4 regions of the Paenibacillus sp. JT22N12 genome follow, and region 1 is predicted to be linked to each of the others. Evidence: riboswitches for the same ligand, from Rfam matches in the RefSeq annotation. Region 1 holds a riboswitch; each other region holds the start of a gene.
The links. A riboswitch is a leader RNA that binds a small molecule or an ion and turns the genes downstream of it on or off. The one in region 1 is predicted to bind cyclic di-GMP.
Positions count from the first base shown of each region.

Region 2: another riboswitch for cyclic di-GMP. It lies ahead of AC0YOA_RS32150 (DUF342 domain-containing protein); the one in region 1 lies ahead of AC0YOA_RS07570 (hypothetical protein).
Region 3: another riboswitch for cyclic di-GMP. It lies ahead of AC0YOA_RS15345 (transglutaminase-like domain-containing protein); the one in region 1 lies ahead of AC0YOA_RS07570 (hypothetical protein).
Region 4: another riboswitch for cyclic di-GMP. It lies ahead of AC0YOA_RS28775 (PilZ domain-containing protein); the one in region 1 lies ahead of AC0YOA_RS07570 (hypothetical protein).

Region 1 is NZ_JBWDNU010000002.1:424,489-427,973, forward strand. It holds gene AC0YOA_RS07560 (lipopolysaccharide biosynthesis protein) at 1-350, shown strand, start outside; gene galE (UDP-glucose 4-epimerase GalE) at 356-1,405, shown strand; cyclic di-GMP riboswitch class II at 1,508-1,590, shown strand; gene AC0YOA_RS07570 (hypothetical protein) at 1,570-1,776, shown strand; gene AC0YOA_RS07575 (helix-turn-helix domain-containing protein) at 1,780-2,109, opposite strand; gene AC0YOA_RS07580 (ABC transporter ATP-binding protein) at 2,404-3,485, opposite strand, start outside.
Region 2 is NZ_JBWDNU010000014.1:119,063-122,547, forward strand. It holds gene AC0YOA_RS32145 (LytR/AlgR family response regulator transcription factor) at 1-712, opposite strand, end outside; cyclic di-GMP riboswitch class I at 1,147-1,232, shown strand; gene AC0YOA_RS32150 (DUF342 domain-containing protein) at 1,318-3,165, shown strand; gene AC0YOA_RS32155 (HD-GYP domain-containing protein) at 3,267-3,485, shown strand, end outside.
Region 3 is NZ_JBWDNU010000003.1:843,560-847,044, reverse strand. It holds gene AC0YOA_RS15345 (transglutaminase-like domain-containing protein) at 27-839, opposite strand; cyclic di-GMP riboswitch class I at 854-934, opposite strand; cyclic di-GMP riboswitch class I at 974-1,057, opposite strand; gene AC0YOA_RS15340 (class D sortase) at 1,123-1,767, opposite strand; gene AC0YOA_RS15335 (Hsp20/alpha crystallin family protein) at 2,073-2,516, shown strand; gene AC0YOA_RS15330 (hypothetical protein) at 2,673-3,086, opposite strand; gene AC0YOA_RS15325 (ParA family protein) at 3,049-3,485, opposite strand, start outside.
Region 4 is NZ_JBWDNU010000010.1:230,909-234,393, forward strand. It holds gene AC0YOA_RS28765 (histidine kinase N-terminal 7TM domain-containing diguanylate cyclase) at 1-505, shown strand, start outside; gene AC0YOA_RS28770 (HD-GYP domain-containing protein) at 994-2,076, shown strand; cyclic di-GMP riboswitch class I at 2,104-2,196, shown strand; gene AC0YOA_RS28775 (PilZ domain-containing protein) at 2,334-3,053, shown strand; gene AC0YOA_RS28780 (O-antigen ligase family protein) at 3,251-3,485, shown strand, end outside.

The DNA of each region.
Region 1 (3,485 bases):
TTATCGGGTCGCTCATCAGCAGCTTGGCCGTTCCCTTCTGGACGACTCCTTATTTTGTCTACCGGAATGTATTCCAGCGGCCCTTGACGGATTATTTCAAGACCTATTTCATCTATACGTTGGCAGGCGCGGGTGCTTATGCCCTTGCCAGCGCAGTATGCCATTTCATTCCCGCGAACGGCTTTGCAGAGCTCATAGGGAAAGGCATTGCGGGCTTTTTCACCGTTAATGTTCTTTATATCGCACTGTTTCACCGTACGGAAGAGTTTGGCTACCTGCTCGGAATCAGCCGGAGCATCATCCGCAGGCTGGCGATGAGCCGCAAGGTCAATCACAATATGGAGGGATAATCCTTATGGCGATATTGGTTACCGGCGGGGCCGGATATATTGGAACCCATACCTGCGTCGAGCTGCTGGAGGCCGGATATGACATCATTGTGGTGGATAATTTCGCCAACAGCAGTCCGGAGGCGCTCAATCGGGTAAAGGAAATCACAGGGAAATCCTTTCGGTTCTATCAATTGGACGTAAGAGACCGCAGCGCTCTTGAGGCCGTTTTTGCAAGAAATCAAATCGATGCCGCCATCCATTTTGCCGGTCTCAAGGCGGTCGGCGAGTCGGTTCGTTCACCGCTCTGGTATTATGAGATGAATATGAACAGCACGCTGGCGCTGTGCGAGGTCATGAGCAAATATGGCGTGCACAAGCTTGTGTTCAGCTCTTCTGCCACCGTGTACGGGGCATCCGGGGATATGCCGGTGTCCGAGAATTCGCCCATTGGCGCATCCAGCCCCTATGGCCGCACCAAACAAATGATTGAGCAGATTTTGCAGGATCTGTCGGCATCCAATCCGGAATGGGGAATCAGCATTCTCCGCTATTTCAATCCTGCCGGCGCCCATAAGAGCGGGAGGATCGGTGAGAATCCCTCGGGCACGCCTAACAATCTGATGCCTTATTTGTCGCAGGTGGCTTCCGGTAGACTGGAAGAGCTGAGCATATATGGAAGCGATTATCCTACCCCTGACGGCACGGGAATCAGGGATTACATCCATGTTGTAGATCTGGCGCTTGGGCATATCAGAGCCCTTGAACGCATTCTGGATTCATCGGGTCTGAATATTTACAACCTGGGAACCGGGCGCGGTTCAAGCGTCCTGGAGATGATAGCGGCCTTCGAGAAAGCGACGGGGACTCATGTGCCGTACCGCTTCGCTGCCCGCAGGCCGGGGGATATTGCGGTCAGCTGCGCGGACATCCGGAAGGCCAGACAAGAGCTTGGATGGACTGCAGACCGTTGTATCGAGGAGATGTGCGAGGATACTTGGCGATGGCAGGCGAATAATCCCGATGGCTACGATATCCATGAGAATCGGTTCATGACTGCTTTACTAAAAATGTGAATTATTCGACAAAATTAGTTGAAAAAATCAAAATTCGATCGCACGAAGCGACAGCATCAGCGGAAAGGCTTGATTATAATGGTGAATATAGAAAACGATTACATTTAAATAGGAGACGAAGAAGTGCGTTTTTACCTGGGCACCTTAAACGCATGGAGTCAGTGGTGCAACCGGCCGAATTCGGAGCGGAGGAAATGGTTATGGCGCTTGCAGAACGGATTCGCAAGGAAAATTTGGACAAAGAGTGGGTTGAATTGATTATGATCGCACGGGCAATGGGGCTTGACCGGGAAGTTATCCGGGGTGTTCTGAGCGCCCTCCCGAAATTGGAAAACGGCACATTACCCATGGAAGAAAATACATCTACATAGTGCCTAATCCTTGTGGAGCCTCCACTTGTTGAATTCCAGAAACTCTTTAAACTGTTCCTTGCTCACGCCTGATGCCATGGCTTCGCGTACGAGGTCTTCCCATTCCCGGTCAAGCTGCCTTGCTTCGTCATCGGACTTCTGGACGTGAAGCAGTTCTTCCACGGAAATACCCAGTACGGTTCCGACTTTCTCGAGAAATTGAATGGAGGGATTCTGCTGAATCCCCCGTTCAATGGAACTTAAGTAGGACTTGGCCACGCCAGCCCGCTCAGAGAGCTCGGTTAAAGAGAGCGCCTTTCTTTTGCGCAGCAGTTGTATGCGTTCTCCAATCATTATACGTATCCTCCAATGTTATAGCTTGCTGAACCTTATTATATCGGATTCTTCTTCATTAAGAAAGAATCCGTTGCTTATAACGAACAGTTGCGGAAAAGTGAACAGCGGTTTTCATTGCGCTGAAGACTTTTCCGCTTTTTTTTTGAAATATATGAAAGTATAAATCCCGATTATACTTTGCTTATATTTCTGAGGGAAGAAACCAGGGCTTTGCCGCCAGAGGAAGGCGATAGCCGTTTCTTTTCATGCATGGCCGCATGAAGCTGCCTGTCTCCTCATCCTCTACGGCAGCTATACAATGGCTTCTTTCTGATTATCAAGCAGATGGCCGAATACTCCGTCCCGTTCAGATGCAAGCTGCATGAAGCCTCCGCGCTGCACCACTTTCCCCTGATCGATGACAATGACCTGATCCGCGTGACGGATTGTGGATAAACGATGGGCGACCACAATAATGGTCATGGTCCCTTTCAGCCGCTCCAGCGCCTCCTGGATTTTCTTCTCGTTCTCGGTATCCAGCGAGCTTGTCGCCTCGTCCAGCACGAGCACGGCCGGTTTGCTGATGATGGCCCGCGCCAGCACAAGCCGCTGCCTTTCGCCTCCGGACAGCCGGATGCCCCTGTCGCCAATGAGCGTTTCCAGCCCCAGAGGCAGCGCACGGACAAACTCAGCGGACGAGGCGAAGTCCAGCGCTTCCCACAGCTGATCCTCGCTGGCATCGGGCCTGATCATCAGCAGGTTTTCCCTGATGCTGGCATTGTACAGAAAGGGGTCCTGCGCCACATAGCCGATGGACCGCCGGTAGGCAAACAGATTCGCATTGGTAATGGGTTCTCCGTCGATGAGAATCCGGCCCGATTCAGGCTGCATCAGGCCCATCAGCAGATCGATCAGCGTGCTTTTTCCCGCGCCGGAACGTCCGACAAAGGCTGTCATCCGGTTAGCGGGAATGAACAGATTAATCGCCTGAAGCGTATGCGCAGCCTCCTGCCGGTGGTAGCGGAAATATACATTGTCACAGGTAAGCCCATGCTCGAGACGAAGCGGAGCCGGACTTAAGCCGGCAGGACCCGCCTCGTGCTGCTCCACCGCTTCCGCACATTCCTTCTGCAGGCTGATGAGCGCTTTGAAGGCGGGGACCGTTGCCGCCAGCTGCTCCAGATTGGATTGAATGCCTGTGAATCTCGGCCACAGCCTGGCGAAGATCAGGATAACCAGCAGAAGCTGGGGACCCTGCGTATGAAAGAACTGGAATGAGATAAACACGAAGCCCGCGATCAATAGTGCAGAGGATATCTTGTAAACCAGCTGCGAATTCATTCTGAGCCGGATGTACTCCATCTGCTCATGCATCATCCCCTGGGTAAGCGAAT
Region 2 (3,485 bases), on a different contig from region 1:
GTAGAAGCTGCTCCTGAATATCTTTCATTTTCGATTTGGCGATCAACGCCTGTCTGGGATAGCTGCCGAAGAAGGATTGGTAGGTTTCACCCATCCTGGTTATACGGGACACTTTGCTGAGATTGATCAGATAGGAGCGGTGAGCCTGTACCAGATGAGGAGCCGGTTCCAGTTTGTCATAGGTTTCAAGGGGATCGTTATTCAGTGTATGTATTATAGATTTTTTTCCCATCTTTTCTATGAAAAGTATTTCATTAAAAGGAATGATATGAATATTTTTATTGATTTTTATAATCAGCTTGGGGTCCGGATTAATGAACAAATGATTGGCCTTCTGTTCCATTTCAAGATTATGTTTTGTTCGCTCCAGCGCCTTGTATAGTCTGGTGCGAAGGACCGGTTTTATGATATAGTCGACTGCACCCATATTGAACGCTTCGATTGCATACTCCTGGCCTGAGGCCATCCAGATCATTTTCAGACGGGGGACGATCTGCAAATAGTCCTTCAGCGCCTTAAGTCCTCCCAGGCCCGGCTGCGAAGGATCGGTCAAAATTAAATCCGGCCTCTCCCGGACCATGATTTCCATAACGGAATGTTCGTCGGGAGCTTCGCCAATGAGCGCAATATAAGGAAGCGCAGTGATAAACTTCTTGACAGTTTCTCTCGTTTGATTGTCTTCGTCAGCAATAATGACCCTGATATTTATCATTCTTGTTTACACTCCAATACTTGTTTTGGGCTGCCCGACGAAAAAAAGCGGAATGGAAAAATATTCAAAAACCCCATATGAAAACCGTTTATATTTAAATATCTATTAGAAATATCTATTTTAATCATCGTTTTTTTGCAGAATCACGGAATGATATGATTTGAAATCATAACGCTAACAATATTAAAATGCAATCACCCTTCGTGCCTATCGGAAGCGGAGTGAAAATAGTTATCGAATGACTTGAAAAGTCGTTTTTCCGTCCTGAACATGGCAGATTTCAGGTATGAACGGCTGTAAACAGGCGAACTTCTTTATTTGACTGCATTAGACAAAAGGCAGTCCTTTTAGTACACTCAATTTGGACTTGCAAGGTATATTTTCCTAATTATTAAACTTTAAATAGGAACTAGTGACTATTAATTAAGAAACTCAAACGATAAAGGCAAACCTGCCGAAAGCCAGGGACGCAAAGCTATGGGCCTAAAGAGAGCATCTCTATGGTCGCCAGGCTGCCGAATTGGTGGTGTATAAACACGATCCAATCGGATGGTGTTTTTTTGTTAAAAAAAACCATTCTGGTCTGAGGTTTGAGAGGTGTTAACGTGAAGAAAAAAATCTCTGAAGATGAATTGTCACAGCTGATCAAGCAATTGCATCTGGGTGAAGTGGAGGCGGCTTCCAGATCTTCCACTAACGAAGGGGATATCAGAAGCCCCCTGAAGCAGGACGGCTGGATTCAGGTAATTGAACACCGCATAATTGTCCATGATCCCGTCAATAATGGCAAGCTCCCCGTCATCAGTGCTATTGCCCCGGTCAAACTAAAGGTAAATCATCATGACATACATTCAGAAATCAACGTGACTTCCAGCGACAGCATCCTTTGGGAAATTGAGAATCAACCGATGTATGAGATTACGGTCTCGGAAGACAAGCTTCACGCTTATTTCCACCTTCACGCCAAAGAACGGTATGCCTGGCAGCTAACCGATACAGAGCCTCTTGCCAAAATCATATTATCTGCCGAGGAAGACAGGAATATGGTTCTTGAAAGTGTGCATTTGACAGATGTCGCCGCCGTGCTTGAAAAGAAATCGATCAAAGCAAACGTCGACCTGGCCGCTATTCATCAGGAATTATTGCAGCCCACCTATAGCCCGATTCTCATCGCCAGGGGCAAAGCTCCCGTACCCGGGAAGGATGCGGAGCTGGAGATTTATTTCTCCGAGGAGATCGAAAGCCGTTTCCATGAAACGGAAGGGACGGTTGACTTCCGCAATCATCTGCAAATTCCTTCCGTCACCAGCGGCGACGTTATTGCCAGGAAATCCCCGATTATCGACGGCATCCCGGGATACGATGTTTACGGCAATCTGATCACGCCCAAAGCGCCGGCTGATATCCTGCTGGTAGCCAAGTCGGGCGTAGAGCTGACTCCACAGGGGGCCATTATCGCCAGAAAAGAAGGACGCCCGCGGATTACGGGAACCAAAATCAAAGTCTTTGATATCTCGACAGCGTATACCGTCTCCGGCGATGTGGACATTGAAACGGGCAATATTGTCTTCTCCGGCGATGTGATCGTATATGGCAATGTAACCGACAATATGATTATTGAATCTCTGGGGAATGTATATGTCATTGGCAGTGTCTTCAATGCGACCATCACAGCAACGGGATGCATCCATATCCGGGGGAATGTAATGGGCAGCAAGCTGTATTCGGGATACTTCGGTGTCATGTTCAACCGTTTATACAACACCTCGAAGCTGTTGAGCAAGCAGATCGAGAAGCTGCTGATCGGCTCCCAGGTGCTGGAGCAAGCGATCCAGTCACGTGACCAGACGGTTAAATACGGACAGATTGTGCTGCTGCTGCTGGAGAAGAAAATGAAGGATATACCGGGGCTAATCAAGGATCTGCTATCCGTGGTCGCCAATATCCGCCATCTGAAGAAAGAAGAGTACCAGAAGCTGATGGAAATGGCGGCGGTTTTCCTGAAGCCCTCGCAGCTCATTGAGTCGGCCACCAGAAATGGCATCCAGAGCTTCCTGTCCCTATTGACGGACGCCCATCAGGAGGTGGCCCGCATGCAGGAGGCGCTGGTCAATATTACCATCAATCAATGCCATAACAGCGAGCTCAAATCCAATGGCGATATTTTGATCCAGCGCGACGGAGTTCTTGTCAGTGATTTGTACTCGGCCGGCAATATATCCTTCAAGCATCGGCTGGCCGTTTGCCGCGGTTCAAGGCTGGAAGCCGAAGGGGATATCACGGCGAAGATTGTAGGAGGGCAGACCGGAGCGGCCACGCTGCTGAAAGCCAAGAGGCGGGTCAGCGTCGTCAGAATGCACTCGGGAAGAGTCTCTATCGGGAATTACAGTAAAGAAATTCTGGAGTCTGTCGAAAATACAACCTTTGATATCGATAACATGATGCAGGCTTAATCTGATTTCTTCTATAATAAGCACCCCGTGAAAGTGGTGGAATCTTGGTGACTCCGACTGTTCGGCAATATCAATATGTAGGCATGAGAGTAAATAAAAATATGTACAACCAAATGGGTGCCTTGATTGTGCCTGCTTTTTCCCGGCTCACACGAAAAAATCTGAAGCGGCTCATTCAACATCAAATAACGCTGAAGGAAGAGGATATTGAAGATCTTCCGGTCCTGCACCTGCTGAATTCGGCTATTGTGGAAATCAAGGACGTCTTTCATCAGGTCCAGCACTTCGATGAGATTCCGTTTGCGCATGTCCGCAATACG
Region 3 (3,485 bases), on a different contig from region 1:
GATGCTATCAAGCGATCAGATTAAGCTTAATAGAATTTAGCTGCTGCGTATTTGCCGGCTTCTTTGAACATTGAACTGCTGCTTGCGCTGGTTTTGCCCAAACCGGAATCAACCGTTGTATCAATATTGCTCCATTTCCCATTAATCAGTACCTGGTTCCAGGCATGGTAGCCTTTCACATAATCGGTTGTTCCCATAACCAGCTTGGTCGGGATGCCGGCGCTGCGAGCCATGACAGCAAACAGGGAGGAGTAATCATAGCAGATGCCTTTGCCTGATTTCAACGTTCTGTTCGCATCGGGAATATAGTCCGTTGTTACAGATGTGCTCAATTTGGAATCATATTTGATGGTTTTAACGATATAATCGTGAATCGCTTTGACTTTGTCTTCAACTTTCGTTTTGTTTTTCGTCAATTCCTTGGCTTTGGCAACAGCAGTCGGGGAGCTTTTCCAATTGACATTTTGCACGGAACCAAGAAATACGCTGCTGTCATCGCTCAAGTTCAGGTTAACTGATTCCGTACCGATTTTTTTGTATTTGGTGCCGGTAACATTTTGCATAAGGGAGATTGTATAAGAACCATCACCAAGCTGCAGGGGGAAGTATTCCATCGTGCCTGTGGCAGGCAATTTGTATGTATAAGTGACTCCGTTTTTGGTTATTAACAGCACACTAGGTGTTTTTGCGGCAGGTTTAAATGCAGCTCCGATAATTCCAATATCCAATTGCTTCGTATCGAGCCAAGTCGGGGAGTCCGTACCGGATGCTGCTACAGTTGTGGAGAGGGGAAGGGACAAAATGAATACGGTCACGAGAACAAGAAAAAAAGATTTCATGAAATAAGACTCCTTTCGGTAGCTGGCTGCCATCCAAGCAGGAAGGCCCTTTAGCTTTGCGTCCCTGTCTTTCGACAAGTTTGCCGTTTATCGTTGAGTGTTTATTGTTTTTAGAAAACAAAAAAAGACAAACTTTCGGTAGCTGGCTGCCATCCAAATAATGGGAAGGCCCTCTAGCTTTGCGTCGCTGCCTTTCGACAGGTTTGCCGTTATCGTGACTTATCTTGACAATAACTATACCAATATTTGATAGAATGTACAACTATTTTTAAGTGATGATAGATTACAGTTTCGCCTGGACAATCAGACGATGTGTCGGATTAATAAGCGGATCGCATGTAATAAGCGTGAGCACCCTGTCGGTGTCATTGCCATTCAATACGGACAGGTCAGTTGGCTTAACGACCAATATTTTGAATACGGTATATTCCATAACCTTGTTTTTGACCCGTATCGTAATTTTGTCTCCCATCTTAACTTCCCCCAGCCTATTGAACAATCGGCCTTTCGTATGAGCCCGGTGTGCAGCCAGGGCAGCATTGCCAATATCTCCAAGTGCGGCTGTTTCTGTCAGATGGACAGCGGCGTACTTCATGTTTTGCGTTGTGGCGCCTTCCAGAACAGGAAGCTTCACATCGATGCTGCCGATTTCAATAACAGCGATTCCTTGAGGATCTTCCTTGCTCTGATCGTCGCTGACAGCCTCAGGTACGGCAGCGTCTGCTTCATTAGAGAACAGGTCGGATAATCGCTGGTAACTCTCTGCAAGCAGGCGATCGGATTTCTCGGCCGCGGAGGCGAAGGTATTATGATCCATGTGATCAAGCAGACGCCGCTGCTTCTGATCATAATGCCATTCTTTTGCAAAAGGCAGCGCAATCAGCACAAATCCAGTGATGATCAGCAAAAAAGAAAGCAGTTTCTTCATGTTGGCAGGCCCTCCTGTAAGGTGATTATACCAGATAGGAACTGTACAAAATCTGAACAACATGTGGAGTGTAACGTCCTCATGGCTATTCTGGGCAGCAAACGAACTGCAGCGAAAGGTCAAAAAAAATCAAAGTCAGAGAAAGTCAAAGAAAGACTGAGAAAAATAACGAGGGGACTGCCGGATTTCCTTAAATTCACGGAAAATGATTTTTATTGTTGTTTTATCGGGTTTGAGGAGAGCAGGCAGCATCCTTATAATAAAAAGTGTAAGCATCACATTATAAGAAATTGGAGGAGATGTACATGTTGGATTTAGTTCCGTTTCGGAAAAGAAATGAAGATGTCAGCCGCAGCTTGATGAAATCATTCCATGATATCTTCAATGAAGATTTCTTTGCGCCGATGAGAAGCAATACCCATCCATTCCGCACGGATATTCACGAACGCGAGGATGCTTTTCTGATTGAGTCCGAGCTTCCCGGGTTCATTAAAGCTGATATCGATATCAGCTACAGCAATCATTATTTGACGATCAAGGCTTCGCGCAACCAGGAACAGAATGTGGACGGGGAAGATCATCAGGTTATCCGGCGTGAACGTTATTATGGCGAATTTGTCCGCCGGTTCTATGTAGAAAATATTAAGGATGACCAAATATCGGCGAGCTTCGAGAACGGTATTCTGAAGCTGGAAATACCCAAGAAGGAAAAAGCGCAATCCGTTAAGAAACGCATTGAAATTCAATAAGATTATCTCTTAGGCTGAAGGTCTGATGAAATAATCGCTGTAATCGGGGAACACGGCCAAGGGTGCAAGGGCAAACCACAACAAAACAGGCAGCTGGCGGAATATCCGCTGGCGGCCTGTTTTGTCATAAACACATCTATGATGGATGATGCACTGCTAATCTGCCGAAGGGGAATGGCCCGATCTGTCAAGCCCATCCAATGCCTGCTCCAGCGCATAATTGATAAGGTTGGTTTTGAAGCCTTTGCCTTTATTTTGCGATATCGTTTTGACCCGTTCCAGCAGATCCTTGCGGATATAAAATTCGGCTTTGGAGTGGGTTTCCTTGCGCAGCTTCTTATCCAGCTTGACCTGCGGCATCAGTTCCTCCACTTTTACAGCTGGAGTTGGCGGAGCTTCCTGACCGGAAGGATCGGCTGGCAATTTCCGGGCTTGCTTGGCTGCAGCCGGCTTCTTTCTGGTGCGCAGCGTTTTTTCGGCTTTGTCTACCATCGATTCCGGTGCAGCGGAGGACGGCTTGTCCGCAGGTTCTTCAAAGTTTACGAGCAGTTCTTTTTTTCTTGGTGGCATATTCGAACACCTCCTTGGCCAAAGTATAATAGGCTTCCGCAGCGGGATTGGAGCGGTCAGTCCATACAAGCGGCGAGCCCTCATAGGCTGCAGCGTTGGCAAAGCTGATCGACCGTGGAATCACGGTTTCAAACAGCCGGATATCCTTCTTGCTGCAGAACTCACGGGCATGGCCCACCAATTCCTGATGCAATTTGGACCGCCCGTCGACCATCATCGCAATGATGCCGGTAATCCGCGGCGAAGGTTCCTCCTTGGAGCCGAATGCTTCGATAGTCTGGATTACGCGCTGGAGCCCCTTGACGGAGAAAGCTTCCGGAACAAAAGGGATCAGCACATCGGTAGCGGCTTTTAACGCATTGCCGGCTATCAAGCCGAGTGAAGGCGGGCAATCAATAA
Region 4 (3,485 bases), on a different contig from region 1:
CTTGACGGGCTGCTACAACCGGAGATATCTGATGCAGCAGCTGGAGCATGAGGTCATGGTCAACATGCGCTATCAGATTCCTTATGCGATCCTGTTGTTTGATATCGATCTGTTCAAGACGATCAACGACGCATACGGTCATATGGTCGGCGATGATGTTCTCAAGTTGACGGCGGACGTGGTCCGCAGTACGCTCAGACAAACGGATATTTTCGCCCGCTACGGCGGGGAGGAGTTCACGGTCTACTTGCCCCACACCACCAGGCAGCAGGCGGAAGAGCTGGCGCACCGCGTACGGTCGGTTGTTGAGCATAACTTTGTCGATACCGGAGTCGGGAACGCTCCTGTTTCCATTACAATCAGCATAGGCATGCTTGCCGTTGAGCCGCAGCCGGATACTGAATTGAAGGATAGCAAGTCTTATCTGCGCGAGCTGTTCGTCAAGGTGGACAAGGCGCTTTACGAAGCGAAGGAGAACGGCCGCAACCGGATTGTTCAGTATTAGACATGGCTTACGGCCGCATGTGCTGTGTAGGGCATTTTTGCTGCAGGGCGGTTGTGCTGACACAGGGCTGTGCGCATGGTCTGCCGGCATGTCGGGCGAGGTGGTGCCAATCTAGACAAACGCAGCGGCATAAGCCGCTTTTACCCTTCCGGCGGCGGGCATGCTTTCTGGACAAAGCATGACCGCCTGATGAGCCGTGGACGAATTTATAATGATTTGTCCTGATTCAGATGATAAACTGATTGAAGCTGTCATTCGCCAGCTCATGAACAACTGCACAAGCTTACCCTATCGACAGGATTGAGGCTCTTTCGTCTCTGTCGGAAGCGTCAACTTTCCCGACCACGGGAGCGACTTGAATATGCTTGTGCAAATCGCAGACAACAGGATATACGCCGATAAGCAATTATACAAACTGCGTGCTGCCGAACTGGCAGCGATGCAAGCTTGATCAAATATGCAACCGGACTAAAGGCGGGAATGCTCAGATGAGAAAAGTACATATACTTTCGGCGAAGCCTGGAGATAAATTGGCTCGCCCGATCCTGCAGGAAAATGGCAACATTCTTCTGGGTGTCGGTGTCGAGCTGAATGAACGGTTTATCAATCGCCTGAAGATGCTGGGAGTCGATATGCTGTTCGTTGAAGATCCGTTTACCGAGGATCTGGAGCCGGAAACAGCGATCCGCGACGATACGCGCAGAAAAGCCCACGATGCTGTATTCAAAACCATGACCACGCTGAAGGACCATCCTATGACCAAGGGCAGAACCATTGCACCGGAGATGGGCCGGACGTTCCGAAATGTGTTTGGCCAGATCATGCAGGATCTGGTTGCGCGGGCCGACGTTATGGTCAGCTTGACGAATATTCAAGTGGCGGATGGCTATCTGTTCCAGCATTCTGTGAATGTGGCTATACTGTCAGGCATAATGGGACTGGCTAAGGGCTACAACCGCAACCAGCTTGAGGAATTAGGCATGGGAGCGCTTCTGTTCGATATCGGGATGACAAGATTGCCCAAGGATCTTCTGAACAAGACCTCCCCGCTGACCCCTGAAGAGCGGGTCCTGATGGAGAAGCATACGGAGGATGGCTTCAATATTATCCGCGCCCAGCACGATATTTCCCTGTTGTCCGCGCATTGTGCTCTTCAGCATCACGAGCGGTACAATGGATCGGGTTATCCGCGTGGGCTGAAGGGGGATGCCATTCATGAATATGCGCAGATTGTGGCATTGGCCGATGTTTATGACGCGTTGACCTCGCCGAGGCCGCACCGCAAGCGTCATACGCCGACGGAAGCCATCGAGTTTTTATTCGCGGCCGGGAACACTTTCTTCGATCTTGATTTGATCCAAACCTTTTGCAAGCATATATCCATTTATCCGGTATCGACAACGGTACTGCTCAGCTCGGGCCAGATTGCGGTTGTGGCTCTGAATAATCCGCTTGCGGTCAACCGCCCGATCGTACGGATCCTTCGCGAGGCGGACGGCACACCTCCTGCCCAGCCCTATCAGGTTGACCTTAAGGATTCGCACAGTATCATGATCGTGGAAGAAATGTAACAATAGCCTGTACCTAACTTCATATATATCCGATAATGGCAAACTTGCCGAAAGGCAAGGACGCAAAGCTAAAGGGTCTAAGGTTCTTGAAAAGGAGCGACTGACAGCCTGGCTGCCGAAATGAACACCCTTCAGCAGGGTGCAAGTCAAGCGGCTCCGAGGCAGAGGAACGGCTTTTTTCATTTCCTTGAACAGGCAATCCCTTATCAAAGTCTCAAGACTCGGCCAGGCGATTGCACACTAAGGAGATGGTACTTATGAGCACGAATGCCCGCAGCAAGGAATTATACACGAAAGCAAAGCAAACTTACTCAGATAAGGTATTAATCCACAGCCGGACCGTAGTCGAGAAAGAAGGATATGTCTCAACGGGGATTTTGAGCCATATTGAGGGCGAGATGATGGAGATTGAAATGACGGAATACAAGTCATTTGATCTCGGCAATCCGGTGGAGATGACAATCTACTCTCCGGTGGGGATACAACGTCTGCAGTCGACGGTCATCGGCAAGGCGGAAGGATCTATCGCAGTTATATTTCCTGTCCGGGCCTTGAGCGGACTGGAAGAGAAACGGGAGTCTCCCCGTGTTCAGATTGACCATAAGGGCACCATGAAGAAAGTGATTATTGAAACAAGAGAATTGTCAACAGGGCCGGAAAACTTCGAATTTATTGAAGATATGGAACTGGCCATACGAAATATAAGCTTATCCGGGTTGGGATTCATTGTTGCCGAGGGGCCGAGGCTCAAGACGAATGAGCGTCTGGAAGCCGTGTTGTTTCTAGGCTTTGAGCTGCCATGCTGGCTGGAGATCATACGCTATGACAGCGATGGAGCCCAATCCTTCTATGGTGCGCGCTTTTGCGATCTGGACGGGCTGCAGCAGCGAGCGCTGCGGGCCTTTATCCTGAGGGAGCAGGTCGCAGCCTATTATCGCAGGAAACAGGAAAAGGCCAGTGACAATCGGACTCATTAACTATAAACAACAGGTGCACCGCGGCAATCGCGGAGCGCCTTTTTTTTTGTTCAAAGTTAAGAAAATAAACTCTTCTTGCTGCTTCAGGCAGCAGCTCCACGACATCTGATTTTCAAATCATCTTAAAACATGTTACAATATTTAGAAAATTTAGATATATCGAACAATTATAAAGAGAGATTGAAGAGGGGATTCAAATGCCAGTCGTTGTTGGTGCCGCCGGGCTGATGTTTACCGGCCTGCTGATTTGGTCCGCATACCGGAATGGAATGTTTTTTGACGCATCCTTTTACAGATGGGAATGGATGCTTATGGCTTCAACCGTTTTGTCCTTGTTTATTACGGCTCGTATGCAGAGACGAAGGATAAGAGGCAGCAGTAGAGGGATCCGTGAATATTTCATGTTGAAAAAAAATAAAGGGCCTGGAGAAG